DNA from 4 places in the Paenibacillus germinis genome. Region 2 is predicted to be linked to each of the others. Evidence: predicted binding sites of a transcription regulator. Region 2 holds the regulator's gene; each other region holds the start of a gene.

Region 1 (7,545 bases), on a different contig from region 2:
AGACCCCCAAAGCTTGTTGATATTTTGGCTGTCCGTCATGGTCGGTATATTGAACGCGATTCGGATGATCGCAAAACATTCCGTTTTACTCGTGATGAATTGGGGCTTTTAGTTGACTTCCTTGGTGAGATTTTCAAGCGAGAAGGGAACCAAGTTGTAGGTCTTCGCGGAATGCCGCGTGTTGGTAAAACGGAATCGATTATTGCAGGAAGTGTATGCGCAAACAAGCGTTGGACTTTCGTTTCCTCTACGTTACTCAGACAAACCGTACGCAGTCAACTATCGGAAGATGAAATGACTCCAAATAATGTATATATTATTGATGGAATTGTTTCCACTATACGTTCAAATGAGAAGCATTACAGCCTTTTGCAGGACATTATGGGTATGCCTTCTACTAAGGTTATCGAGCATCCGGATATATTTATTCGGGAGTCGGAATACACATATAATCACTTCGATTATATTATTGAGCTGCGAAATAGCCCGGATGAAGAAATTAATTATGATTCATTTACGTATACGTCCGAACCTTTTTAAAGTCTGTAACGTCATTAAATAAAGAAGATCCCGCGGGGAGGTGACCATATGTCTGATCTAGGATACATTTTACGCAAAACACGTCTGGAAAAAAAAATCTCGCTTGACGATCTTCAAGAAGTTACGAAAATTCGTAAACGATACTTGGAAGCGATTGAAGAAGGAAACTACAAGGTTCTGCCTGGCAGCTTCTATGTACGTGCCTTTATTAAAAGCTACGCTGAAGCAGTTGGACTTGACCCTACTGAAGTTCTGGGCATGTATCAAACGACGAATCCCTCTCCAGCTGTAGAGAAACCAGTTGTAGAAACGATTCGTAAAAATAGAACGAGTGTCCGTAATACCGAGAAATTGAGCCGCTGGGCTTCTGGTACGATGTTTGTCTGTTTCATTCTGCTTATATTCGGTATCGTATATTACTATACATACAAGAATTATAAGGGAACGCCAGCGGATGAAAATCCTTCTCAAACGCAATCTCCGAGAATCACAGATTCTACGAATCCTGCGACTGGCACTGCTCCAAGTACGACAATGAATGCGTCCGGTGACGGTAAAGTGGCGCCTCTTGCAACTCCTACTCCAACACCGGTGCCGACACCAACGCCATCTGTTCAGGTAAAGTTTAGCAGCAGCGAGAAAGGTGTAGATAATTACACGATAACCGGTGCTTCCAATCTGAATATTCAGATGAAAATAACAGGTTCCTGTTGGATTCGTGTGGATTCTCTTACAGAGGCAGGCGGTAAAGAAATGCTTAGACAGAAACTTTACAAAGCCGGTGATACGGACTCTTTTGATTTAACCGGTTCTGCCTATTTAAATGTAGGTGCAGCCAGTGCTTTGGAGCTTACTGTGAATGGTACGATCGTTCCTGTCGGGGATACTCCAAACCCCAAGAGGGTACAGCTCAATTTGCAAAAAAACTAGCATTTTGACGTTTCCTGCGCTTTCCCGGGTAATGAATAATACCAAGAGTATCCTAGGCCGAGAGGGCTTAGGATGTTTCTTTTTTTACGGCTTCTTGCTATAATGCTATTGTAATTTGATGGAAAGGATGTTTTGTCTAAGATGAGTTCAGAATGCTCGTTTGATATCGTATCCAAGGTGGATATGCAGGAACTAAATAACGCCATACAGCAGGCGGAGAAAGAGATCCTTACCCGCTTTGACTTTAAAGGTAGTAAAAGCAGCATTAAATTGGATAAGGACCAGCTTGTTGTCACCTCAGATGATGAGTTTAAGCTTCAGAATGTCCTTGATATTATGCACGCCAAAATGACGAAGCGCGGTATCTCGATTAAGAATCTCGAGTACAGTAAAGTAGAACCAGCGGCTGGATCCACCGTAAGGCAGAAAATTAGCATGAAGCAAGGTGTCGATCAGGAGAACTCGAAGAAAATTAACATTCTAATTCGTGACTCCAAACTTAAAGTTAAGACGCAAATCCAAGGGGATCAAATTCGGGTAACCGGGAAGAGTCGAGATGATTTACAAGCCGTTATTGCCTTGCTGCGTAAGGCGGAAATTCCTCTTGATTTGCAATTTGTAAACTTGAAATAGGCATACATACGATGTTCTTTGGAGAGTAGCCCCCTACATGTAGGGGGTTTTTACATTTTGACACCCTATAGGGCTTGTATTATACTGGTAGGGAGTGTTTTTTAGGACTATTGGAGGTTGTTTCTTTCATGACAGAAAAGGTTAAAGTAGTTACTCTTGGATGCGAAAAGAATTTGGTCGATTCCGAGATTATGTCAGGATTAATTCATGGCCGTGGTTTTCAACTTGTTGAGAACAAGGAAGATGCCACTGTCATTATCGTGAACACTTGCGGGTTCATTGATGCAGCAAAAGAAGAATCCGTTAATACAATTTTGGATATGGCAGAACTAAAGCAAACAGCGAATCTCAAAGCGCTTATCGTATCCGGCTGTTTGACTCAACGCTACAAAAAGCAGTTGATGGAAGAAATGCCTGAGATTGATGGCATCGTGGGTACCGGAGATTTCGATAAAATCAACCATATCGTAGATGAAGCGCTTCGCGGAAAGAAACCGGTTCTTGTTGGGAATCCGGTGTTTAATTATGATGCGGACCTGCCAAGACTTATGACTACTCCTCGATATACAGCTTATGTAAAAATTGCAGAAGGCTGCGATAACGCATGTACATTCTGTAGTATTCCTATTATGCGAGGCAACTTCAAAAGTAGAAGTATGGAGTCCATCGTTGCGGAAGTAGCTAATCTTGCTGCACAAGGCGTTAAAGAAATTAGCCTAATCGCACAGGATTCCACGAATTATGGAACAGATCTTTATGATGGTTTCATGCTGCCTACTTTGCTTAATAAGGTTAGTGAAGTGGAAGGCATCGAGTGGGTGCGACTGCACTATGCTTACCCTGGGTTCTTTAGCGATGAATTGATTGCTGTCATGGCATCAAATCCGAAGGTATGTAAGTATATCGATATGCCACTTCAGCACAGTGAAGATTCTATTCTCAAACGGATGCGTAGACCTGGCCGTCAGAAGGATACGCGCGAACTTGTTCGTAAAATTCGTGAAGCTATTCCAGATGTCGCCCTGCGTACATCACTCATTGTAGGTTTCCCAGGCGAAACTGAACAAGATTTTGAAAACTTGAAACAATTTGTTCGCGACATTCAGTTTGATCGTCTTGGTGTTTTTGCCTATTCCAAGGAAGATGATACGCCAGCAGCACGTTTGCCGGATCAAGTTCCTGATGATGTTAAAGAGTATCGCGCGAACGCGATTATGGAAATTCAGCGTGAAATCTCGAATCTGCGTGGCGGACGCCGCATCGGACAGGAAATTGACGTGCTTATCGAAAGATACGATGGCAGAAGTGATGTATACATTGGACGCTCCCAATTTGATGCTCCTGAGATTGATGGAGAAGTATTCGTGTCCAATGCAAAGCTTAACATTGGTGAGCTAGCTAAAGTTCGTATTACCCACTCTTATGAGTTTGACTTATCCGGGGAGGTAATTGCATGAACCTAGCTAATCGCATCACCGTGGCGAGGATTTTATTAGTACCTATTATCATGTTTTTTCTGTTGATTAAGGTGAAATTCCCTCATATACGGATAGAGGAATTTAGCATAACGTATAATCAGATTATTGCTGCTTTAATTTTCATTATTGCAGCGAGTACAGACAGTTTAGATGGTTACATTGCCAGAAAACGTAATCTTGTAACCAACTTGGGCAAGCTGCTTGATCCTTTAGCGGATAAGCTGCTTGTTACTGCTGTGCTCGTCTCATTAGTGGAAATGGGTAAAGTAGATGCTTGGATTGTCATTGTCATTATCAGTAGAGAGTGGGCTGTCACAGGACTTCGCCAAATTGCTCTATTGGAAGGCACTGTGATGGCCGCTAGCAAATGGGGAAAAGCGAAGACGGCAGCTCAGATTACAGCCATCATTGCACTACTTATCAATAATTTTCCTTTTACGTTTCTGCACTTCCCTTTTGATGTTATAGCTAGTTGGGTAGCTGCAATTATTACCGTGTATTCAGGTGTAGAGTACTTTGTAAAGAATAAGCATGTCATAGATTTTTCAGAAAAAGCATAATAGGGCATCCTATTGGTTTTTTCTACCACATAAGAAGGTATAAGTTTTCGGTTCCCGAAAACCGCTTTCTTATTGGCGATAAAACCTACCTCTAAACGCGGTCGCTCATCTTTGAATGGCCTCGATAGAGGTTTTCTCATTTTAAGGAGGGAATTCGAGATGAAAGCAGAAATTATCGCTGTTGGAACGGAACTTTTACTAGGCCAAATTGTAAATACGAATGCACAATTTCTCTCCAGAGAATGTGCTGCGCTTGGCGTAGATATGTATTTCCAAACGGTCGTTGGTGATAATAAACAGAGATTGCTAGATAGCTTCAAATTAGCCGTTTCAAGGGCTGATGTCGTTATATGTACAGGGGGTCTTGGACCTACGCAGGATGATCTGACCAAGGATGTTCTTGCTGCGTTTGTAGGCCGTGAATTGATTGTGCATGAGCCTTCAATGAAAACAATTACAGATATGTTCCAGTCACGCGGGATCCATATGGTGGAAAGCAACAGACGTCAAGCGATGATGATTGAGGGGAGCGATCCTTTACATAACGAAACAGGGCTTGCCGTAGGTGTTGCATTTACATACGAAGGGACACATTTTATTCTTCTACCAGGCCCGCCAAAAGAAATGAAGCCGATGTTCACCAAGTATGCGGCTCCTTGGCTTCGTACAAGGATGACTGATGAGGTTCCGCTTTATTCCAAAATGCTCAAATTTGCCGGCATTGGTGAATCTAACTTAGAACATCAATTACTTGATCTAATCGAAGCTCAAACGGACCCAACGATTGCTCCATATGCCAAAGAAAGCGAAGTGACGATTCGCTTAACAACACGTGCACAGACAGCTTCGGATGGCGAACGGAAACTTCAAGTGACTGAACTAGAGATTAGAAAGCGATTAGGAGAGCATCTCTATGCCGACGAAGATGTTCCTATCGAAACGATTGTGCTGCAATTGCTTGGCGAGAAGAACCAGACACTTGCTGTGGCCGAAAGCTGCACTGGCGGCTTGCTAAGTGATTTGATTACAGCAGTGCCGGGGAGTTCCCAATCATTTCTTGGAGGAATTATTTGTTATTCTAATGCCTTGAAGCATAAGCTCCTCGGTGTTCCAATGGAAGTGCTGGAAGGGGAGGGTTCTCCAGGTGCTGTTAGCAGCGAGACAGCGACCCTCTTAGCGGAGCAATTGATTACTTTGGCCGGAAGTGACTTTGGACTATCAGTCACGGGTGTAGCAGGCCCAAGTCCGTCTGAAGGCAAGCCAGTAGGGCTTGTTTATATAGGTTTTGCTCAAAAAGAAGCAGCAACAAGGGTTATTACTTTGCAGCTATCTGGTAATCGGGAGTCCATCAAGCAAAGAGCGGCCAAAAGCGCACTCTATCATTTATGGAAACAGTTGAAAGATAGCTAGAGTTCGCATATAATGAGACTAAGTGTTAACGGAAGAACCGTAGCAAAGCGATAACTTTGTTGCGGTTTTTTGTTTGTTCGCTAAAAAGTCGAATGTATGTTCGAAAAAATGCTTGGCAAACACCTGAAAACAAGTTATCATATACCTATAATGATAGAAGAAGGAAGTGAGTGTTTTGTCAGATCGTCGCGCAGCACTTGATAATGCTTTACGTCAAATTGAGAAACAGTTCGGAAAAGGCTCCATTATGAAGCTTGGAGAATCTACACATATGCAAGTTGAAACGATTTCATCCGGCTCTCTTGCGCTTGATATCGCTCTTGGAATAGGTGGGTTTCCACGCGGAAGAATTATTGAAGTATACGGACCTGAGTCTTCCGGTAAAACTACGGTAGCTCTACATGCTATCGCAGAAGTACAGAAGAATGGTGGACAAGCTGCTTTTATCGATGCGGAGCACGCATTGGATCCTTCTTATGCAAGCAAGCTTGGTATTAATATAGATGAGCTTCTACTCTCTCAGCCGGATACCGGTGAACAAGCACTTGAGATCGCTGAAGCACTAGTACGAAGTGGTGCTGTAGATATTATTGTTATTGACTCTGTAGCGGCATTAGTGCCTAAAGCAGAGATTGAAGGCGATATGGGTGATTCTCACGTAGGTCTGCAGGCTCGCTTGATGTCCCAAGCACTTCGTAAGCTGTCTGGTGCGATTAACAAGTCCAAAGTTATCGCGATTTTCATTAACCAATTACGCGAAAAAGTTGGCGTTATGTTCGGTAACCCAGAGACAACACCTGGTGGCCGTGCACTTAAGTTCTACTCATCCGTTCGACTAGATGTTCGTCGTGTGGAAACTATCAAACAGGGTAATGATATGGTTGGTAACCGCACAAGAATTAAAGTCGTTAAGAATAAAGTAGCTCCGCCGTTCAAACAAGCGGAAGTGGATATTATGTACGGTGAAGGAATTTCACGCGAAGGCAGTATTATAGATATCGGAACAGAGATGGATATCGTTAATAAAAGCGGAGCTTGGTATTCGTATGAAGGTGAGCGTCTTGGTCAAGGCCGTGAGAATTCGAAGCAGTTTTTGAAAGATAATAAAAGTATTGCGGAAACGATTGAATTGCGGATTCGAGAGAACAGTAATTTAATCAAAGCAATCCCTCTTAATGTTGACGAAGAAGACGATGAATTGGAACCAGATTTCGAATAAGTTTAAATGAGCATACAAGAAAGCACCTTAAACCTAGTGTTAAGGTGCTTTCTTCATTGAAGGAGTTGGTTAGTTTTGAATAGTGAAGAGCAACAACCATTATTAATCATTACCAAGGTTGAGAAACAGAAGCGTGGTAAGCATCGATACAATATATTTTTAAATGAAGAATACGCATTCTCAGTTCATGAAGACATTTTAATCAAGCATCGGTTAAATAAAGGGGAAACCATACATCTTCAAGAAATCGAAAGTATAACGCTTGATGAGGAACAGAATATGGCTTATATAAAGGCAATAAGCATGATAGGCAGACGACCACATTCATTAAGTGAAGTAAAACGTAAGCTGAAAGAGAAAGGATTTGAAGTACCTATTATTGCATGGGCATGTGAGAAGCTAGTCCAGCAAAATTATATCAATGATGAAGAATTTGCGAAAATGTGGACAGATAATCGCATTATTTCGCAACGAAAAGGTCGCAATCTCATACGACAGGAGCTCCAACAAAGAGGCATTGATAAAGAATTGGTCAAAAATGCTATGGAGACTATCAATCCCGATGATGAGTATACGGGGGCGATGAAGTTGGGCCAAACGAAATGGAAACAAACCTCAGGCAAGACAATGGATCGTAAAAGAAAGACGGGAGCTTTTCTAATGCGGAGAGGTTATACAGGCTCTATTGTCAACAAGGTTTTGGGGGTATTAAGCAGTGAATCGAGTGAAGAGGAATTTGAAATCTCAGATGACCCATTTGATTGTTAATGTCATT
Region 2 (7,545 bases):
AAGCTGTCAAGGGCTCGGTCTTCGCCGCCGCGGTGTTCGAAGAGCTGGGCTTCGAGAGCCATCCGCGATGGCAAACGCCGCGCACGGATCTGATCCAAGCGATCCGCTTCACGTCGGCGGATCACTTGATCACGTTCGTGCAGGGCATCCAGAAGGCGGCTGCCGTGGATTCGCACGTTGTGCCGGAGCCGTGGGATATGCCCGGCTATGAGCATCCCGTCATTATGGCGGCCGGGACATTCATCCAAGGCGGCAGTCTGGAGCTGTCCGCAGATGCGCCGATTCGTGAGCCTTACATCGCGTATTTACAGGGCGGTCTCACCTACTCACACTGTAAGTTAGGGGTACTAACAGCAATCCAACATATGGAAGACAAGGGATTGTTGTGAAAAATTAAGACTGTGAACAAACCTGACACTCCTTGACACATTCTTGTTACAAAGGTACAATAAGACTGAGGTATTTACTGACCAGGAGTGATTAGCATGAGTGATGAGATACGTAGAAATATGGCGTTATTCCCGATCGGGATCGTCATGAAGCTGACCGATTTAACCGCAAGACAAATTCGTTATTATGAGCAGCATGAACTTATTATTCCAGCTAGAACGGCTGGTAATCAACGTCTGTATTCGTTTAATGATGTAGAACGACTTCTTGAAATTAAAGATTTAATTGAAAAAGGTGTGAACATCGCTGGGATCAAGCAGGTACTTATCCCTGTCGATAAAGATTCAGAAGATGCAACGATTTTGAACGAACACACAGAAGTTAAGCGTAAAGAATTAACCGATTCCCAACTGCACAAAATGCTTAAGCAGCAGTTGATTGGCGGAGGTAAACGCCCTGATCAGGTTTCTCTGATTCAAGGTCAGCTTTCCAGATTTTATAAATAGCATTTCTTAATCGCTTGTAAATTGAGAGGAGAATGCACACGTGAGCTACAATAACAACTATTCCAAAGAAGATATCATACGCATTGCCAAAGAAGAAAATGTTCGGTTCATTCGTTTGCAATTTACGGACTTGATGGGAAGCATCAAGAACGTAGAAATTCCTTATAGCCAACTAGAAAAAGCTCTCGACAATAAGATGATGTTCGATGGTTCTTCCATTGAGGGTTATGTACGTATTGAAGAGTCTGATATGTATCTGTATCCTGATTTGGATACATGGGTTATTTTCCCTTGGGTAACCGAAAGCAAAGTAGCACGTTTAATCTGCGATATTTATATGCCAGATGGCAAACCATTCGCAGGAGATCCGCGTGCTATCTTGAAAAATGCGTTGAAACAAGCCGAAGAGATGGGCTTTACGGCTATGAACGTAGGTCCGGAACCAGAATTTTTCTTGTTCAAAACGGATGAAAAAGGCAATCCAACAACGGAACTGAATGACCAAGGTGGTTATTTCGATTTGGCTCCGATGGATTTGGGCGAAAACTGTCGCCGCGATATCGTGTTGACGCTTGAAGAGATGGGCTTCGAAATTGAAGCATCCCACCACGAAGTAGCGCCAGGTCAACATGAAATCGACTTTAAATACGCAGATGCGATTAAAGCGGCTGACCAAATTCAAACCTTCAAGCTCGTTGTCAAAACCGTTGCTAGACAGCATGGTCTGCATGCGACCTTTATGCCTAAACCTTTGTTCGGTATGAACGGTTCTGGTATGCACTGTCACCAATCGTTATTCAAAGGTGATGTAAATGCTTTTTATGAAGAGAACGATAAATTAGGTTTAAGTAATGTGGCTAGACATTATATGGCGGGTGTACTTCGTCATGCACGTTCTTTTGCTGCGATTACGAACCCTACTGTTAACTCTTACAAACGCCTTGTGCCTGGTTATGAAGCGCCTGTATATGTAGCTTGGTCGGCAAGTAACCGTAGTCCAATGATCCGTATTCCAGCATCCCGCGGTTTAAGCACTCGCGTTGAAGTTCGTAACCCGGATCCGGCTGCTAATCCTTACTTGGCTCTTGCTGTTATGCTTGCTGCCGGACTGGATGGCATTAAGAACAAAATGCAGCTTCCTCCTCCTACTGATCGTAACATCTATGTGATGACTGAAGAGGAAAGAGAGAGCGATGGCATTCCTACTTTGCCATTGAACTTGAAACAAGCGTTGGACGAGCTGCTTCGCAATGATGTGATTTGCGATACACTTGGCGAACATGCTTTGGCTCATTTCTATGAACTTAAAGAAATCGAGTGGGATATGTATAGAACACAAGTTCACCAATGGGAAAGAGATCAATATCTATCCCTTTATTAATCACTTAGCAAGTTGAATTTGATTTTGATGCAACAATTAGATACGAAAAGCCCGTCAGCCTTCAGGAATGTTTCTGAACTGATGGGCTTTTTCACGCGAAGGAGAACATGAGAATGATGGACAACTTTCAAATGAATTTGGAAAAGTATGCTGAACTTGTAATCAAAGTAGGGGTTAACCTCCACAAAGGTCAGGATCTGATGATAGAGTCGCCGATAGAATCCCTAGAATTGACTAGACTTATTGTAAAGAAAGCCTATGAGGCAGGGGCGAATTTTGTCCAAGTGCATTGGCAGGATGATGTGATTACTCGCAGTAGATTCGAACATGCCCATGATGAAGCTCTAGATTATTACCCAGAGTGGTATACGAATATGTTAGAACGCTTTGTAGAAAACGGTGGAGCTTTACTGAATATCAAAGTCCCGGATCCTGATTTGTACGCGGGTATTGATGCGAGCATGATTTCTAGGGCATCCAAAGCTATGGCTAAAGCTAGAGCAAAGTATCAGCAATATGTGAGAACAAGCAAGTTCAGTTGGTGCTTAATCAAAGCGCCTACGGTGGCGTGGGCATCCAAAGTGTATGCAGATTTGCCTGAAGAACAGCGGATCGATGCGATGTGGGAAGCAATTTTCCGGATAAATCGTGTTTATGAAGATGATCCGGTAGCGGCTTGGCGAGTTCATATGGATCAATTGAAGCGCGTTCGCAGCGTTTTGAATGGGAAGCAATATGAAGCGCTTCAATATCGAGCGGCAGGAACAGATTTGCGAGTTGAACTGCCGGAGGGCCACATTTGGCTTGGCGGAGATACGGAGAACGCAAGTGGAATACGATTCGTAGCGAATATGCCGACCGAGGAAGTTTTCACGATGCCTAAGCGAACAGGTGTTAATGGGACTGTGTCGAGCACCAAGCCATTAAATGTGAATGGTGCGCTCGTGGATCGGTTTTCGTTCAAGTTCGAGGACGGGAAAGTTGTGGATTATCAGGCGGAAGTCGGCTATGAGCATCTAGCTAGGTTGCTAGATATGGATGAGGGTGCACGGTATTTGGGAGAAGTTGCTCTTGTACCTTTTGACTCGCCGATCTCTAATCTTGACCGCATTTTCTACAATACGGGCATCGATGAAAATGCATCCTGCCATCTGGCCTTAGGCAGCTGCTACCCGATCAATTTGCAGGATGGCGTATCTTTTTCAAGTGAAGAGCTGAAAGCTCGAGGTGGGAACGCCAGTTTGATTCATGTGGATTTCATGATCGGGACGGCTGATCTTGAGATCGATGGTGTCCTTGGTGATGGCACCATTGAACCTATTTTCCGTCGTGGAAATTGGGCGATTGCATTTTAGTTGATAAATTAGGGGGAATTTAGCTTAATTTCAAGAATAGAAGTACTTCTGGGTTTATCAGTGGATAAAGTGAAGATAGCAGATGAAGATGGCAGAAGGAAAATGGAAGATAGAGGATAGAAGCTAGAGGAAAGAAGATAGAAAATAGAAAATAGAAAATAGAAGTCCCTAGAGACCGCTAATTTGTCCAAAAGTGTGGAAATATTAAGAATAGAAGTCTTTAATGACTCCTATTCCTTAAAGTGGAATCAAATAAGGCCAAATATTACCGAATAGAAGTCTCTAGAAGCTTCTATTTCCGCAAAATGCAAACTTTATCACGTAATAGCAGTCTCTAGAGACTCTTATCTGAATCCACAGTACAACCTTTTTGGCTATGACAGAATTAAAGCCCATTTCATTAACTTTGAATATCTATATTTGGATCGGTTGCCCCACTATCTTTTAAGTTTCTCAATTTGCTCCATCGCTCCATGTAATTTAAAAACTGTTTACATCGAAAAGAACCGAGGGGACTATTGTCCTCTCGGTTCTTTCTCATTGGTATTGTAGTAGAATAAGGGCTGTAGGGCTGTTACATATCCCGGAACAAACCAATGACACGGCCTAGTATCGTAACATGTTTCAAGAGGATAGGCTGCAATGCAGAGTTCTCCGGTTGAAGACGAATATGATCTTTTTCCTTGTAAAAGCGTTTCACCGTTGCTTCATCATCTTCCGTCATTGCAACAACAATGTCTCCGTTATTAGCGGTTTGCTGCTGCTTTACGATGACATAATCGCCATTATGAATACCAGCTTCGATCATACTGTCACCCATGACGCTAAGCATGAACACATTATTATCTCCTACCATGCTGACAGGAAGAGGGAAGTAGTCTTCGATGTTCTCTGTTGCTGTAATAGGAACACCTGCAGTTACTTTACCAACGAGAGGTACGCGAGCTACTGAAACCGCGAAATGCGTTTCAGCACCGTCAAGGCCTAGAATTTCAATAGCACGAGGTTTTGTAGGATCTCGACGAATCATACCTTTCTTCTCAAGACGCTCCAAATGACCGTGTACAGTAGAACTAGAAGCTAGTCCAACAGCCTCGCCGATTTCTCTAACGGAAGGCGGGTACCCCTTATCTTTCACTTCATTCTTAATGAATTCCAATATAGCTTGTTGACGCTGCGAAATCTTACTCAATAGTTATCACTCCAATACTGGGAATCATTACCCAAAGTATAACATAGAACCCGAGTTCGTACAAACATAAGTTCGAGAAAATGGTTGACTCAAACATGTGTTCGTGTTATTCTAATACCAGAACAAATGTTTGGGAGATGATTACTCATGTATATGGCTTATTCAAACACTAACACAACACACGCACCTCATAGATCTGCTAGCACATCCAAAGGGATGACATTTAATTCTAGTTACACTAAAGCGATTGTTCGCTTCATTCTATTAGCAGTTATTCTTGGTACTGTGTTTTCATTTGGTGCTATGGTTCAAGCCTATGCAGGGGATGGGGCTGCAAACGCAACAACTCCAGTTTCCGTGAAACCTATTAACATTACTCCGAAAGCTGTCGTACAAGATCAAGTCGTTATTCAACGAGGAGACACACTCTGGGATATTGCTTCCACTCATAAAAAAAGTGGTGAGAACGTTCGTTCGTACATGTATAAATTAAAGACAATCAATCATTTAACCACCAGCTCCCTGAAAGAAGGACAGGTTTTATTGCTTCCATAATTTCACTATGCTATTTTTAATAGACTCTAAATATGATGAGGCTTGGACATGTTCCTATGCCTCTTTTTGTTGTCTCTTGACATTCCTTAATAGGGATGGCAAAGTAGTACTCATATTGAATTTTTGACTGGGAGGATCATTATGAGTGACAACATGGAACAGAATATCGAACGTATTAACGAGCTTGCTCGTAAAGCGAAAACAGTTGGCTTAACTGATGCGGAAATCGATGAACGCAATGAACTCAGAAAGAAGTATATAGAAGCATTCCGTGGCAATCTTAAAGTTCAACTTGATTCCATCAAGTTTACGGACGAAGAGTAATCGCTGCTCATATAGATACAACATTCAAAAGGGGAAATGAATGATGACGTTGAAAGCCGTACTTTTTGATTTAGATGATACGCTTCTGTGGGATGATCGCAGCGTGCAGGAAGCTTTCGAAGCGACATGTGCTGAAGCTGCAAAGCACGCAACCGTGAATCCTGAAGAATTGGAAGCTTCTGTTCGTAAAGAAGCACGTTCTTTATATGAATCTTTTGAAACTTTTGCATTTACGAAAATGATTGGTATTAATCCCTTCGAAGGCTTATGGGCAAATTTCACACAAGGTGAGAATGAGAACTTTCGTAAGCTTGAGAAACTAGCGCCAGGATATCGTACGGAGTCTTGGACAAGAGGACTTGCGGCGTTGGGGATCGAGGATCGTGAGCTCGGGTATAAGCTTGGAGAACTATTTCCAGCAGAACGCCGACGCCGTCCTTACGTATATGAGGAAACGTTCCGAGTGTTGGACGCTTTGAAAGGCAGCTATCAATTGTTGTTGTTAACGAATGGTTCACCCGATTTGCAAAAGGAAAAATTAGCAGGTGTCCCAAATATCGCACACTACTTTGATCATATTGTGATCTCCGGTGAATTTGGTGTAGGTAAGCCAGCGGCATCCATTTTCAACCATGCTCTGGGACTACTTGGGATAGAAGCTGAGGAAGGAATCATGATCGGAGATAAATTGACAACCGATATCCTTGGTTCTGGCAGTGTAGGTATGCGCAATATTTGGATTAATCATCATGGGCTTCAAGGTGGAGATGAGATCGTTCCTGTGTATGAGGTTTCCCGTCTTCAAGATGTTTTACCGATTATTGCGAACGGATAATATGAAAGAAACAAAAACCCAACGGCTGCTTAGGACGTTAAGTCCAGCACTGTTGGGTTTTTGTTCGCATAATAAAAAATTAGGCTTTAGTAAATTCGGGATCATCAATGTTATAAGCAACCCAGCCGTCTTTTTCGATGAAGAGACGAACTGCTACGATTTCACGATTATCCATAAGTGTGAAGAAATGGTTCGTGTTCTCAGGAACTGAGATCACATCGCCTGGTTCAAGTTCAACGTCAAAATAGCCAACTTCGCTTTCGGATTTGATAATGAAAATTCCTCGTCCAGAAACGATCGCACGAATTTCATCTTCCGTATGTGTGTGTACTTGTTCGAATTTCTTCAGGAGCTCTTCGATGTTAGGCGTTGAATCGGAAAGCGCGATAACATCCCAAATTTCATAACCGCGTCTAGCAGCCAAATCACGAATTTCTTCTTCATAAGTACTAATAATTGCAGCTTTCTCTTCATCACTTAGAATGAATTTCTCACGCAGTGTTTCCGGAAGCTTGCTAGCATCCCAGTGTTCATAAACAACATTTTGACTATCCAAGAAGGCTTTGACCTGCGCTTCGCCTTCAATACGTTCATTCGTATTGCGAATTCTAATTTGTGCCACGGTGCATCCCTCTTTCTAAGTAAATATAATATTGGGATCTTTGACTTACGATCAAAGTCTCTCCTTTGAATTATAGTGGAAATACAGTTAGCTGTCGATGGTTGAACATAAGAATTTCCGATAAAACCTATAGGTAATAATGATAATTCAAATTCTTTTCATAGAAGCCGGATTCTGTTACACTAAAGCATAACATAATTTGTCGTTTTTTTTATTATCTATAGCTTTAGGATAAGTTGAAAGGGAGTCATGCAATGATCAAAACACCGATACAAGAGCAGCTTAAAAAGAAGATCATGATCCTAGATGGTGCCATGGGTACAATGATTCAGCAAGAGAACTTAACAGCTGAAGATTTCGGGAGCGATGATTTGGACGGATGTAA
Region 3 (7,545 bases), on a different contig from region 2:
TAACATTGTTTAAATTTAATTTCTTTTCTTGTTTATCGATTTTTGCATTTGCTTGTTCAATGAGTTTATTCAAAGACTCTTTATCCACCTTATTTTCCGTGAGAGCCTTCTTAGCAATATTTCCAATTAAGTTATCTAAGTTTTGTTTCACTTTATCTAATTCAGCTTGATCCTTCACATATAAAGAAGTCTTATCATCCACGAGTTTGCCTTCTTCGATTTCTTTCTTTTTCTTAGCAAAAAACTCTTCATTTTCTTTATCTATTTCGGCCTTATTCAGGATAATCTCTTTAATGATTTCAGGTGATGCATCTTTAATAAAATCATCTAAATCAAGAAAATCTACTTTCAGAGACAGATCATCCGTCTCATCCCTAGAATCCAAAGAAATTTGTTGCGTTGGATATAAGTATGTAATTGTAGACTTTTGAGTGGAGTCAGCGCCGTTCTTTACAGTCGATGCGGAGACTTTCCCTGCTCCAACCGCCATCTTAATTGCGCCTGTTTTCGGATCAACGGTAACAAAGAACTGCGTTCCACGAACACCCATAACAGCTGTTGGTGTCTCAATTTCAAATTCATCATCTGATCCAGCTAATGACTTCACCTTGACCCACATGGATCCGGCCCATACTTTAAGCTTGGATTTCTTATTTCCATCTGAGGTATTTAGGTCTGACACGTTAATCTCAGCATTTTCGCCTAATGTTACGTCCGCATCCCCATTACTCAAATTAAGCGTGACGGATGAGCTAGCTCCTGTGTAAACCGTGTCGCCTTGATTTAAACTCATACTTTCATAGGCATCGTACGATTTGGAACCTCCGCCTTTCTTGATCGTTACATCACCGGATAATGCCGCAATGACAGCTACTCGAACGGTTTTTGCGTCCACAGGTTTTACAAGCAGCGCTGAGACCAAACTAAAGACTAAACAAGAACTTAAGAATAATGATACAAATGATTTCTTAGTTATTCCCACACCGAATTCCTCCCCAGCATTCATTTATTAGAGATTCCCGATAACTTCATATACCGCCACGGGCTTTTCTTTTCCTTTGACCTTAATTTCACCGATTGATTCTATCTCAAAAAGGTCTTTGACCCTCGCATAGGTCTGTTCACTAATTAGAATTTGACCTGGTTTCGCGTTCGCTTCTAATCGAGCAGACAAGTTAACCGTATCACCGATAGCCGTATAATCGAGCCTTAGATCTTCGGAACCAATGTTTCCAACAACCGCAGGTCCGCTGTTAATACCCAGACCGAATTTCACACCGATTCCATATTTTTCAATCAATCTCTGCTCAAGAACCGTAGCCTGCGACTTCATTTCAATTGCTGCTCGCACAGCCATCTCAGGGTGATTGTCATATTCAATCGGAGCGCCGAACATCGCCATGACACCATCACCAATAAATTTGTCGAGAGTCCCGTTAAATTTGAAAATAGCTTTCGTACATACATCCAGATACTCATTCAATACTTGAATAACTTGCTCGGGCTCTAGTCGTTCCGACATAGGGGTAAACCCGCGAATATCTACGAAAATAAGCGAGATATCTTTACGACTGCCGCCAAGCTTAACATCTTCACCTGACTGCAACAGCTCGTCTACTACCGTTTTGGAAACGAACCTTCCGAAGATACCGGTTACGCGGTTGCGCTCCTTCCGCTCTTCCAGGTAATGACTCACCAACGACCAAATATAGATCGTAACCAAAGCAAATTGCGGGTATACAAGAGGAGCGAAGGTTGATCCAGCAATGTAGAAGGTTAACCATACGCCACCATAGATCACGAACATTCCTAGAAAAATAAATAGGGCTGTTTTGCCTTTATATCTATGAAATAAGAAAATGGCAAGCAAAGAAATTAGTAAGATAATACCTACGCCAAAAGGCTTACTTGTATCTTTATAAAACTTGCTTTCTAATAAAGTTTGAATCATATTCGCATGTATTTCGATCCCGAACATCTTAACAGAGCTGATCGGCGTTGGATATTCATCCTGCATGGCCGTTACGAACGGTCCTACCAGAACAATGCTGCCTTGCAAAGGTAAGGGGTTTTTACTATTAATAACATCAATGAAAGAAAGTGATTCATAGCCTGTAGTTGCATCTACTTTCTGCCTAGGCAGTGTGAAAAATTCAGTCGTAACTTGATTTCTTTCGTTCGTTGGCATTACTTTATTGCCGCGTTTCCATTCTCCAGTTGCTTCATCTCGCTTCACTTTGTCCTTATCATCCAGAACTAGATTGGCAAGCGCAACGCTGAACGCAGGTATGTATACTCCATTCTCATCCGGCAGCCCGACTGGCAGTTTCCGAGCCTTACCATCCTTATCGACAAACACATTAATATGTGCCATTTGCTGCCTACTGGTTGTTAGTGTTGGAGTGGGGTAGTCGATTTTCTCAGGTACAAGATCGCCTGCTTGTTCTTGCTTGGAGGGATAGTTAATTTGGACGGGCATGATGACATTTTGATACTTCGCCAAAACATCAGCCAATGCTTTATCGTCAGCGGGGTTTTTCGAAGGTTCAGCTAAAACCACGTCTATACCAATTGCTGCTGCGCCTGACTGCTCTAGCTTCTCTATCAATTGCGCATAGGTAGTTCGATCCCACGGAAATTTCCCGATTGCTTTAAGTGATTTCTCATCAATCTTAACAATTTTGATGCGATCCTCTGGCTGACGTTCATCCACAGATTTAGCTTTCCGCAAAACATCTTGGAGGGGACCCTCAACAAAATAAAACAAGCCGCTAGAGTTAACCGTGTAGAAATATGTCGAAAATAACATCAACAAAAGTCCTACCGCTAAAGTTTGAATCCATTTCTTCTTACCCATAAGATCCTCCCAATGTTTACTAGCTTCATTGTAAGATGGCACGTAGAAAATGGCAATAAATAGTTACATGTAAATACAATTTGTTCAAAAAAAGAGCTCAATTCCTTTGCAGGAACTGAGCTCTTTCGACATTCTGCGAATCACTTCACAAAATAATGTTTTATACTGATTAGCTAAAAGGTGTATCCGCAACTTTAATGGAATCCGTTGGGCAGCCATCTTGTGCATCTTGTAGATCATCAAACAGATCTTCTGGGATTTCAGTTACCCCTTTGTTGCCGTCTCCATCAAAAATCACTTCAGCCAAACCTTCATCATCGTAATCATAGATGTCTGGAGCTGTAGCTCCGCAAGCGCCGCAAGCGATGCAAGTATCTTTATCAACAAATGTATACTTTGCCATGATTTCTAACTCCTCCTCAAATTATCCTCAATGTAAAATATAATATAAATACGGACAAAGTTCAAACCTTAAAATTAATAGCTCTTAACATATTGTTCAATAAAGTCAGCTAAACCACGGATATTGTTCAAATCGAAGGAAGGAAAAGCTGTTAAATCAAAGTTGAAATTGTCCATATCAGTTGCAATAGCAATCGGCCCAGGCTCAAGAACATGAATTATTTCACTTTGTTCTATAGTACGAAAAACAGCAATCTTTGGATGCTTTTCCTTCTTAAAGCCTTCGATAAAAACATAGTCTAGATGTGCATAAGCACTTATCTGTTCTTCTAAACTTGGATTTCGCTTCTTTTCGAACGCATGAATCCCATCTGGAGATAGGGTTACAACCGCTTCTGCACCGGACTCTACAAAAGTTGTGGAGTCCGTCCCTGCCGCTTCTTTATAATGTCCATGCGCATCATGTTTCATTACGGCTATCCGATAGCCGCGCTGCTTCATTTCTACGATTAGCTTGGCCACTAACGTTGTTTTCCCACTGTCCGAATAGCCAGCAAAGCCAATACAATATGCCATCTTTCGTCACTTCTCCTCTTCTTTGTGAAGGGGATTGTTCCTCAAATGGTCCATTTGCAGGGATGTCCCCCTCGCTTTATGATTTCTAATCAACGTTGCAGGATTGTCGCCCATCATCCCCGCAGTTAGAATCGCATTTTCCCCGAATTTATCACGAAGTCCATCCATGATGCGGTTCAAATTCTCTCGTTTAGGCTGCTTTTCATAATCGAATAGATCCAACTGAACGAACGTTTCTTCCTTCATCGTTAGATTTTGCAGCGTAATCCCAAGCAGCCGAACAGGGTTGCCTTCCTCCCATTGATGATCATATAACTGACACGACGTTCGATAAATATCGTCCATATGCTCGGTTGGCGTAGGCAAGGTAACTGATCGTGTAATCGTCCTCATCTCCGGATCACGAATCGTGATTTGGATCGTGGATGCCATTAGCTCCTGCTTGCGAAGCCTTCTTGCTACTTGATCCGCCAGATTTAAGAATACTCGGTGAATTTCTTTGGTATCGGTAAAATCCTGCGGCAGCGTCGTCGTATGCCCAATTGACTTGCTTTGTTCTTGTTCGGGGTTTACAAGTGAAGGGTCAATCCCATTAGCCGAACGCTTCAAATGTGCTCCTAAGATGCCAAAGTGTTTACTTAACAGCAATTCGTCCCCTACTGCCAACTGACCTAACGTATGGATGCCAAGTCTAGTCAGCTTATCCGCCGTCTTTTTACCAATTCCATATAAATAATTGCACGGTTTATCCCACAATACTGTGGGAACATCTCGTAGACGCAGGACAGATATCCCATTCGGTTTCTTCATATCGGAGCCCATCTTGGCAAGCAGCTTATTGGGAGCAACGCCGATCGAACAGGGCAGCTTCAGTTCTTTCATGATCTTTTGCTGAATGTTATTCGCGATCTCAAGTGGGGTTCCAAATTGTTTGGACCCTGTTATATCAACGAAACACTCATCGATTGACATGGATTCCACCATAGGTGAATAACTATAAGCAATCTGCATAAAGCGTCTTGAGAAGCTGCGATATAGTTCGAAATCAGGTCTTATCAGTATTAAATCTGGACACAACTTCATCGCCTGCCTAACTTGCATGCCTGTCTTGATCCCTACAGCGCGCGCAGCATAAGATGAAGTAACAATAATCCCTTTACGAAGCTCAACACTACCAGCAACAGCCAGAGGCTTTCCTTTATATAATTCAGGCTCAACAGCCTCATGAACAGAGCAATAGAATGCATTCATGTCTATATGCAAAATGACTCTACCTTGCTTGGGATAATGATGCTGAGTTGTCACCATTTATATTCCCTCCCATTGATAAACAACCAACTATTAGAGCCATTTTCAGCATACAAAAAATTATTCTTTCAAGCAAACGTATTTTTGCGTTATGATGTCTTTACCCATACTATTATGGTATAATCGTAAATTATACATTAGCGCTTTAAAGCAAGCACAAGCACCCACACATCAAGCACCGAAGTCACTTTGCTAGCTTTTGAAGGAGGAACCTATGCCAACATCAGTCAAAATCTTCGACACAACACTACGAGACGGTACGCAGGGAGAAGGCATCAGCTTATCTGTCGAGGACAAAATTAAAATTGCCCGCAAGCTCGATGAGCTTGGGGTTCATTATATTGAAGGCGGATGGCCGGGCAGCAACAGCAAAGATATTGAATTCTTTGAACGCGCTCGTGACATGAAATTCACAAATGCGAAGATTACTGCTTTCGGAAGCACACGGCGTAAGGATTCCATAGCTGCGGACGACATTAATCTGAACAGACTCGTGGAGTCAGGCGCTCAGGTAGCAACCATCTTCGGTAAATCATGGGACTTCCATGTCACAACGGCCATTCAAACCACGCTTGAAGAAAATCTTGCCATGATCTATGACTCCGTTCTTTATTTAAAAAGTTGCGGTCTTGAAGTCATCTATGATGCCGAGCATTTCTTCGACGGTTACAAGAATAATCCCGAGTATGCCTTGCAAACAATCAAAAAAGCACAGGACGCTGGCGCTGATTGGATAGTCCTTTGTGACACCAACGGCGGCTCATTACCCGGTGAAGTTACATCTATTGTCACTACCGTTAAACAGAATGTTACTACCCCCGTTGGCATTCATGCTCATAATGATTGCGAATTAGGTGTGGCAAACAGCCTTGCTGCTGTACAAGCAGGAGCAGGACAAGTTCAAGGAACCATCAATGGCTATGGAGAACGCTGCGGTAATGCTAATCTTAGCTCCATTATCCCTAACCTTCAGTTGAAGCTTGGCTATTCGGTTATTTCAGAAGAACAACTGAAATCATTAACGCCTGTTTCGAGATACATTAGCGAAATCGCCAACATGCATATGCCTGTTAATCAGCCATATGTTGGGAATGCGGCATTTGCGCACAAAGGCGGTATTCACGTTTCGGCCATTCTCAAGGATGCTAGCACGTATGAGCATACGAAGCCTGAACTTGTCGGCAATAAACAACGTGTTCTTGTTTCTGAGCTTGCGGGGCAAAGCAATGTACTTGTGAAAGCTCAAGAACTGAATCTAGACTTCAATAAAGAACATCAGAAAACCAAAGAAGTCATTGAAAAAATTAAAGATCTCGAGCATCAAGGTTACCAATTCGAAGGAGCCGATGCCACGCTTGAGCTTTTGCTGCGCGAAGCATTCGAAGGCTTGGAAGAGATTTTCACATTAGAATCGTTCAAAATGCTTGTTGAGAAATCCGCTAATCAATCGGTCGTTTCCGAAGCCATCGTCAAAGTGAAGGTTCATGGGGAAACGATCTATACCGCGGCTGAAGGCAACGGTCCTGTAAATGCTCTTGACAATGCCTTACGTAAAGCGCTGATCCAATATTACCCTGATATTAAGAATGTCCATCTCTCCGACTATAAGGTACGTGTCCTGGATATCAAAGGTGCTACTGCTGGTAAAGTTCGCGTTCTAATGGAATCAACTGACTTCAAGACAACATGGAATACGCTAGGTGTATCCAGTAACATCATTGAAGCTAGCTGGTATGCACTCGTAGATAGTTTGCGATATGCACTAATCGGAAGAAAACGCGTAGAGCCTGCGAACAAAGATCAACAAGAGCGCTTAGGCTTAGTAAACCATTAAGGAATAAACCTCTATCGAGATTTTTCTAAAAGGACATTCAAGAAAAGCTGCAAGAGTACGCCAACATCGGCGCTCTCTTGCAGCTTTTTTTATTCTTTAATGAGACCCGCAATTTTCTTATCCAAATCTCTAGGAGAAAGTACATGGACGACCTCGCGAATGACCCCATTTTTATCGATTAAAAAACTGGTTGGAATTGCAACCACTCGATAGGTATCCGCATTCGTTCCTTGCTTATCTAATAACACCGGAAATGGGTATTTGTAGGTTTCCACAAACTTCGTAATGTTCTCCATTTTATCACCAGGTGTCACATTGACTGCATAGAGATCAAACTGCCCTTGATATTTGTTGTACACATTCACCAAATCTGGCGCCTCTTCCTCACATGGACCACACCATGAAGCCCAGAAATTAACGAACAACGGCTTCTCTCGAGGTCCACCAATCGTGTAGTCTTTCCCATCAAGCCCTTTTAACGTAAACGAGGGGGCTAAGAAATTCACTTTTGGCGCTTGCTCAGTAGGCATAAGCGTCTCTTTATTCTGACGCTGGGCGTTTTGATAAA
Region 4 (7,545 bases), on a different contig from region 2:
ATAAGCCAGTAATGATATTATCGTTAATGTCATTAATGTTTAACGGAAGTATTTTCTTTAAGGATTGAAAGAACTTCGCCCCTTCGATCGCTTTGGTACTATTAAGACCAATATCAGTTGCATCCGTACCATTCTTGCCAAATACATAGCCGCCGTAACCCGCAAGGAACGAATAGGATTGATACAGCTGGCGTACATCCCACATAAAGGCGTACTTTTTGTTTTTCGGATCGTTATAGGTTTCTGCAAACTTCATGATTTCTTCGTAAGTTTTCGGAGCTTTTTCCAACAATTTTTTATTGTAAAAAAGAGCATAAGTGTCAATGGCCGTCGGGAACCCGTATAACACTCCCTTGTAGCTAACCCCGTCAATGGCCGAAGACATAAATTCATTTCGCATGCTTTCGTTAAACATATCATTCTGTAGAACAAGTCCTGCCGTAACGGCATTACCTAATTGATCGTGAGGTGCAGAGAACACATCAGCCCCAATTCCAGCAGGACCATCTGTCGTAAGTTTCTTCACAGAGTCTATCGCAGGAACGACTTCCACCTTCACTTTAACGCCATATTCTTTTTCAAAACTTGCTGAGATCGCTTTCAAATAATCCAACTCAGGACCTTTTGACTCCCAAACGAGCAGCTCAGCTCCAGCTTCTGGTTTCGCTCCTCCTTGCTTATTGCTGCCTTGTTCTACATGACCTTGCTCTGGCTGGGTCGACAAATTGTCTTTCTTCGTACATCCAGCGAGAAATGAAAAGCTGAAAAGAACAACGATAACTAAGGTAATCAACAAACGTTTGGACATTCATATTCCCCCTATAATTTCACTGAATCGTTTAAGTACCTAAACGTTTAAGTAACAACACAATTATAATAACTTTTAACCTATATTGAAGTCAATGAAAAATTTATGGACTAGAAAAAGGCAGCCGATCCAATCTGGCCGGCTGCCTTTTATTTTCCGTTACTCCCACTTGAATGTTAGGCTGGCAATAATGAAGGCTACAAGCATCCAGCCGCCAAGCAGCGCGGCTTCAGGCCACATATCGGTAAACGAGGCCCCGACGTTCATAATTTGGCGTAGTGCTGTGGACAGATGCGAGATCGGCAGCAACTTGACTACGGGCTGCAGCCAGTCAGGCATATTTTTGATCGGAAAGAAGACGCCACCTAGAAAAAGAAGTGGGAAAGAGACGAAGCCAGCAATTGGGCCAGCGCTTTCCGGCGTTTTGGCGAGCGCGGCGATGATAAAGCCGATCGACATGAACGTCAGTGTCCCGAGTACCACGAACATTAGCAGAAGTATCCACGAACCGTTCACCTGCGTTCCGAAAATCAGGCTCCCGATTAGCAGCACGATGATCGCCTGTGCGCCGTTCAACACCAGTCGGGCCGTGATTTGTGCGGCAATGAAGCTCCGAGGTTGGAGCGGCGTACTCTGAAGACGCCGAAGGATACCCCGCTCGCGCCAAGATGCGATTTGGCCAGCGACGCCGTTCAGATTGTTACTCATAATCATCATAGCAACGATGCCTGGGACGAGGAAGTCGATATACTTCAGGTTAAGAGATTGGACCGCCTCTGATTGAATCGTGATGACAGGGGTGTAACCCACGATCTGCTTGCTAATCCCATCGGCGATCTGAGACATGATGGGGAGCCCGATCTGATTGGTTGTTTGGCTCGTCTCGTCGTAGTAGACGGTGAGTTTGGAACCCTGCATAGAAGCGGATTTAGCGCTCACAGCAGCTTCATACCCTTTTGGAACAGCGACGACAAGCTGCCGATCGCCATGCTTAAGATCTTTCATCGCCGTGTCGAGATCTGTGCTTTCCGTTAATTTTATTATGGATAACTGCTTCATAGAGGATAAAAGCGCCTTCGACGCAGTCGTCTGGTCTTGGTCGATAACGGTGACGGAGAGCGATGTGCTGTCCCCTTTTCCTAAGAATGAACCCAGCATCACCATGAAAAAGATTGGAAAAACGAGCGTCCAAAATAATACTTGCCGATTTCGCCCAAATAGTCGTAGCTGGGCTAAGGTCAATTGACGATACGCTTTCATTCTTCCCTCAGGCTCCTTCCCGTCATGTGGATGAACACGTCCTCGAGCGTTGCCGTGCGCGTTTGCAGATCAGAAACCTTGATGTTCTGCTCAGCAGTTTGTTGTACAAATGCAGTCAGCGTATTTTGTAAATGATCCGTGTACAGCACAAACGTGTCTTTACGCTGGTCAACTTGCTTCACATCAGGCAATGATTGGATTAGCGTCAGCACTTCCTGCTTTCGCGCCTCATCTTCTCGAATCTGCTCCGGCAAGCGAAACTCGATGGCGCTGTCTGACTGCAGGCTGCGGACGAGCTGCTCCGGCGTGTCCAGTGCAACGATTTGTCCCTTATCCATGAGGCAGATGCGGTCACAAAGCACATGAGCCTCTTCCATGTAGTGCGTTGAGATCACCACAGTCTTACCGCGCTCCTTCAGGCGGAGTACAATATCCCACAACGTACGCCGGGCTTGAGGATCGAGTCCGGTTGTCGGCTCGTCCAGAAAGACCACCTTTGGATCGTTCACGAGCGCCAACGCAATGGCGAGTCGCTGCTTCTGACCGCCGGATAAGTTTTTGACGCGGTCATTCTTTTTTTCGCGCAATAACATATCGTCGAGCAGCGGCTCGATCTGCACTGAGCTTGGATAAAAGCTTGCGTACATGCGAATAATCTCGTGAACGTGGAGCAGGTCGAACAGTGACGTCGATTGGAGCTGGACGCCAATGATTTCCTTGACCTTTTTCAAATCTTTTTTCGTATCGAAGCCTGCAACAAGTGCTCTCCCTTCATCCGGTCGCCGCAGACCTTCGATCATTTCCATCGTTGTCGTTTTGCCCGCTCCATTTGGCCCGAGCAGTCCAAACACTTCCCCTTCACGCACTTTGAAATGTATGCCATTCACCGCGGTGAATTTCCCATACCGTTTGACGAGTCCGTCCACTTCTATGATGGCGTTGACCAAGGTTGGTTCCTCCCTTTCGACATTCCTGTTAGTATTTCTTGTGCCTTAGCTCTCATTTTTCAAAAAAGCTGATCGGCACAATAACACCCATCAGCTTTTTTTCTGATACTTATTCTTTTCGAATGACCAACAGTACACCAATAAAGATGAATAGGGTACCTATCCCAAAAGACAGGCCAACTTGTTCGCCTAGTAATAGCCACCCTAAAAAAGTACCGACTACAGGCTGGAAAAAGAAGAATAATCCACCACTTGAAGCGTTAAGCATTTGCAGTCCACGATTCCAAAGTAAGAAACCACAAGCAGTCGAAATAACTCCCAAGAATAAAAGACCACCCCAAATAGATGGATGCATCATGGCTTGAAAATCGAGCTCATCTAACCGACTTATTGTAAAAGGCGTTAGTAAGGCGATTGCCACAAGAGTAGCATAGCTCGTTACGACAATTGGTGAATATTGCTCTGGTACACGTTTAATAAGAACAGACATAAGTGACCATGTTAGTGCTGCAATAAGCAGTGATACACCACCAAGTTGATGAGAGAAATCGATATGGGCATTTCCAACAATAATACACACGCCGATTGTTGCTAAAACAATAGAAACGGCCTTTTTAAAAGTAATTTTTTCTTTTAAAATGATACGCGCAAACAGCACCATAAATGCAGGTGTCGTTGAAGTAATAATGGCACCCATTTGTGCATTAGAGAGCATCGTACCCACTTCTTGGGTTACAATAGAAATTGTATTTCCAACAAGCCCAATAATGAAAATTAAGAGCCAGTCTCGTTTTTTAATCCGCCATGATTGTTTAGTTACAACGCCAATAATTAGCAATGCAAACATCGCAATAACATAGCGAAGCCAAACTAGTTCAAGTGGTGGTACAACGTCTACCACAACTTTTACCACCACATACATCCCGCCCCAAATACTAGCAGCGAGTGATAAATATAAAGAACCTAATAAGGTTTTTCTCATTTTGTACCCTCCGTTTTTTCAAGACATTTCCTGTCCTTAACGGAGATGTAGTTATTCTTCCGTTAAGGGAGAATAACTGCAGGTACATCATTTTCAAATAATGGTGACCACATCATCAGCTTTCAGCTCACTTTCAAAACGTTTATTTGATTATACAATAATATGGTCGATTTAGGCACCAAAGTTCAACTTAGAAAATACCGCTTTACATGCTGTGCCACTTCGACCGGTGCGTATTTATTGTCAGGAGCGAGATGATCTAGATTTGGTATGATCAACGTTTGTGTTCGTGAAATTGTTTCATCCAATACGCGAATCATTTGATGTACAGAATCTGGACTCTTCCCCCCAGCAATTAATAGGACATTCGCATCAATCATTTGGTAATTAGGGAAAGTGGATTCCAAGCGTTTCACTTCTCTATGCTCAATTAAATTTTCTGGCAATAGATTTTCTATTTGATTCCAATGATTTCCGCGTATCACCAAACGTAAAATAAATTTTGCATACCATTTCGGCAACCGTTTTAAGGGAGTGTGACCTGAACCCCTTACAAAGCTGGCAAATGCCCCCCTAAAATCTTTCTTATTCATGTCATTTTCATATTCAGGCAGCCAATCCCAATCCGTTGGTATCGACTTCATTGAAACGCCAGGTTCATAGACGGCCATTTTCTTAAACGTACTTGTTCGCGCAGCTTCCAAGGTTACAAGCCCACCGTAGCTATGACCGAATACATAGGTTGCTCCCGTTGCTTCTTGTAAGCTTCTTACATCTTCACATTCCTTCTTGATGGAATAGTCAATCCCTTGCGGTCCACTCCCTCCACGTCCACGTCGATCCATAACATGGACTCTAAAGGAATCCGACAATTCTCGGGCAAACTTGGTAAAATCATTCGAAGTACTTAGCGCCCCGTGAATTAAAATGAGACTCGGACCCTTACCTATACTTTGGTAGCCAATTGTGGTTCCGTCCTTCGAAACTACAGTTGAATGGGCAAACGAATCCAAAAAGTTCGTATTTGTTTTTGCACTTACCATATCCATTTCCCTCCCCTACAACCCAGTCTCCGGCTGAATAATACTTGTGTTTTCATTATATAATGACGACACTGTTATTCATTCAAGCCCGGGTATGAAATCCACTCCGTCTTGAGACCGAACCAAAGGAAAAAAGACATGCTGATTTCCCAGCATGCCTTCCTTTAGCACTGACCTTACAAACGTATTATTCCACCAATTCTACATTCAAGATATCGTCAAATGCTACCCAATCCGTACCATTTTCGTGGGATAACTTTACTCTTCTTATCTCTTGATCAATTTTGGTTATTAGACCTGTCATTTGCCCATCCCCAGCCTCATTATAAATCTTTACACTAATAAATTGCTGGTTAAGTAAGGCATTAGCCATTACGTTAGCTATCTTTTTATTCTCGCGATTACTACTACTCATTATTACTTCACCCCACTCAAGAACATACGTTCTTGATTCATTATACTTTTAGAAGTATGAGTAGTAAAGAGTTAATGGTCATCTGAATTAAACTAGACCCCACAAAAGAAACAGCGGCGGACTAGGACTCAACAATAAGTCTTAGACTGCCGCTGCTATTATTGTGCTACCACCACTCATCAAACTACATTGAAATGGGGATTTGGGCGCTTCTTTTTTGTTTTTCGATTAGTTTTCCATTCTCAAGAAAAAGCACTCGATCACAGAGTGGCAATACTCGTTCATCATGCGTAACCATAACCGCACTCTTTCGCTGATCCTTTACTTGCTTCGCGATCATACTCACTATATCGTGCCCTCGTGAGGCATCTAAACTTGCTGTTGGTTCATCTGCGAATAGGACAGCTGGGTCATTCATTAAGGCTCTTGCGATAGCTACCCGTTGACGCTCCCCCCCTGAGAGTTTATCAGGATATGCGGTTCGTCGATGAGACAATCCCATCTTATCGAGTAACTCTTTTGCTCGTTTGGTTGCCTTCGCCTTTTCCATCCCGGCAAGCTTGCTTACCAAAACTAATTGTTCTTCAACTTTCAAGTAAGGTATCAAGTTGGCGCTTTGAAAAATAAATCCGATTTTTTGAAGTCGTAGTTCAGAAAGTGCTTGCTTGTCTTTACCGATAATGGATTCTCCATCAAGTAGAACATGCCCACTCGTAGGTTCAAGAAGTGCTCCTGCTATGGACAGAAATGTACTTTTGCCCGAGCCTGAAGGGCCCATTACCGCGACTAGTTCACCTTCGGCCACCTCAAGGTTTAGCTTATCCAAAATCATTCTTGCCATACCGCCATCTTCAAAAGTCCGTGTAATCTCCTGTAATACAAGTCTGTTTTTCATGCTGCTGTCCTCCCAATCGCATCCAAAGCGTCAATTTTGGCGACTTTCCATACCGAAAATAGTGAACCGGCCAAAGACATTGTTATAAAGGACAGGCAAGTAAGTGCCAAGGTGGAAAAGCCTAACTGAAATGGCATGGAACTTGGCAATACGGCCTCAAACAATTGAACCAACAGGACGCTAAGGACCAAGCTGCCGACCGATAAGACCAACACCTGCAGCGTCACACTTCTAGCTAGATAGGCAGTACGTGTACCGATGGCTTTCAATATACCAAATTGACTGGTTTTCTGAATCGTGATGACATAAAAGAATACAGCCAGTACAAAGGCAGAGATTACAAATAAGAATACAATCATCATCATAAGCGAGCCTTGCTCTTCTTTGTAACCAGGAATCCCAGATACGGCCTCAGACTTCGTTATCACTTCCGTATTGGGCAGCGCGGACTGAAGCTCCTTAACTTTTTCTTTCGAGGCTTTAATGGCAACTGCATTGTAAACTTTACTGTCTGCTGCTGATTCAGTTCCTTGACGTAGTGTCTGCGCTTGAAGATTAAGCCAGTCCTGCTTATTTAGAAAGACAGCCGGAGCATGACTGAATGACTCGTTTTTTACAAAACCGCTTACTGTCCATTTTGTTCCCGAAGCTTGATCTACAATGATTGAGCCAATTTTGACTCCAGAATTAGACAGCTTTTGATCAACAAGAACATGTCCTTTTGTCTGATCCGAGATTGGTGAACCATCTGTTACTGTTGGCGCCAGCCAGCTTTCGAGATTAACGGCGAGCAAAGCAACATCAATCTTCCCAGTTTCTCCTGATGGAACAACGGTTGTCATTTTCAGACCAAGTGGCTCTGCATTCTCTTTCCCTACTAGTAAGCCAGTCTTTTCAACCTGATTCTGATCGACCTGGGATCGGGTGAAACGGTGATTAGAGTCTTGTCCTAAGACAAAATGTGTTGCATCCATATTCTTAACAGAAGCGGCGTTGTCATACGCAAGCCCCTGTGCAAGCCCAGTGACGAACATAACAAGAAATGCAACCAGCACCATAATTGTAGCGATCAACGAATACCGTGCCTTAGCAAACCTCATTTCTCGAATAGCTAGAAACATTGTGATTCCCTCCTTCGTAATGACTACAGTATAGGAATCGAATATGAACGGAAAATGAATAACAGGTTACAGTC

Evidence for each region. The regulator LexA, encoded in region 2, represses DNA repair genes until DNA is damaged. The targets are predictions, from matches to a motif close to CGAACATATGTTCG.
Region 1: the regulator LexA is predicted to act here: its motif matches at 5,641-5,654, upstream of recA (recombinase RecA).
Region 3: the regulator LexA is predicted to act here: its motif matches at 5,217-5,230, upstream of GC102_RS13680 (DNA polymerase IV).
Region 4: the regulator LexA is predicted to act here: its motif matches at 5,475-5,488, upstream of GC102_RS12475 (YolD-like family protein).

The regions. Positions count from the first base shown of each region.
Region 1 covers NZ_WHOC01000019.1:215,948-223,492, reverse strand. The annotation lists gene GC102_RS03340 (DUF3388 domain-containing protein) at 1-540, shown strand, start outside; gene GC102_RS03335 (helix-turn-helix domain-containing protein) at 589-1,470, shown strand; gene GC102_RS03330 (YajQ family cyclic di-GMP-binding protein) at 1,612-2,103, shown strand; gene rimO (30S ribosomal protein S12 methylthiotransferase RimO) at 2,232-3,560, shown strand; gene pgsA (CDP-diacylglycerol--glycerol-3-phosphate 3-phosphatidyltransferase) at 3,557-4,141, shown strand; gene GC102_RS03315 (competence/damage-inducible protein A) at 4,301-5,551, shown strand; gene recA (recombinase RecA) at 5,727-6,770, shown strand; gene GC102_RS03305 (regulatory protein RecX) at 6,846-7,538, shown strand.
Region 2 covers NZ_WHOC01000045.1:214,894-222,438, reverse strand. The annotation lists gene GC102_RS09395 (methionine gamma-lyase family protein) at 1-389, shown strand, start outside; gene GC102_RS09390 (MerR family transcriptional regulator) at 486-896, shown strand; gene glnA (type I glutamate--ammonia ligase) at 937-2,277, shown strand; gene GC102_RS09380 (aminopeptidase) at 2,394-3,632, shown strand; gene lexA (transcriptional repressor LexA) at 4,207-4,824, opposite strand; gene GC102_RS09370 (LysM peptidoglycan-binding domain-containing protein) at 4,972-5,379, shown strand; gene GC102_RS09365 (DUF896 domain-containing protein) at 5,521-5,703, shown strand; gene GC102_RS09360 (HAD family hydrolase) at 5,747-6,538, shown strand; gene mtnD (acireductone dioxygenase) at 6,618-7,160, opposite strand; gene metH (methionine synthase) at 7,415-7,545, shown strand, end outside.
Region 3 covers NZ_WHOC01000070.1:71,179-78,723, forward strand. The annotation lists gene GC102_RS13660 (FecR family protein) at 1-982, opposite strand, end outside; gene GC102_RS13665 (adenylate/guanylate cyclase domain-containing protein) at 1,010-2,857, opposite strand; gene GC102_RS13670 (ferredoxin) at 3,027-3,260, opposite strand; gene mobB (molybdopterin-guanine dinucleotide biosynthesis protein B) at 3,335-3,835, opposite strand; gene GC102_RS13680 (DNA polymerase IV) at 3,842-5,143, opposite strand; gene cimA (citramalate synthase) at 5,358-6,977, shown strand; gene GC102_RS13690 (TlpA family protein disulfide reductase) at 7,067-7,545, opposite strand, start outside.
Region 4 covers NZ_WHOC01000068.1:75,511-83,055, forward strand. The annotation lists gene GC102_RS12450 (sugar ABC transporter substrate-binding protein) at 1-808, opposite strand, end outside; gene GC102_RS12455 (ABC transporter permease) at 968-2,068, opposite strand; gene GC102_RS12460 (ABC transporter ATP-binding protein) at 2,065-3,015, opposite strand; gene GC102_RS12465 (DMT family transporter) at 3,125-3,997, opposite strand; gene GC102_RS12470 (alpha/beta fold hydrolase) at 4,183-5,040, opposite strand; gene GC102_RS12475 (YolD-like family protein) at 5,228-5,455, opposite strand; gene GC102_RS12480 (ABC transporter ATP-binding protein) at 5,640-6,350, opposite strand; gene GC102_RS12485 (ABC transporter permease) at 6,347-7,471, opposite strand.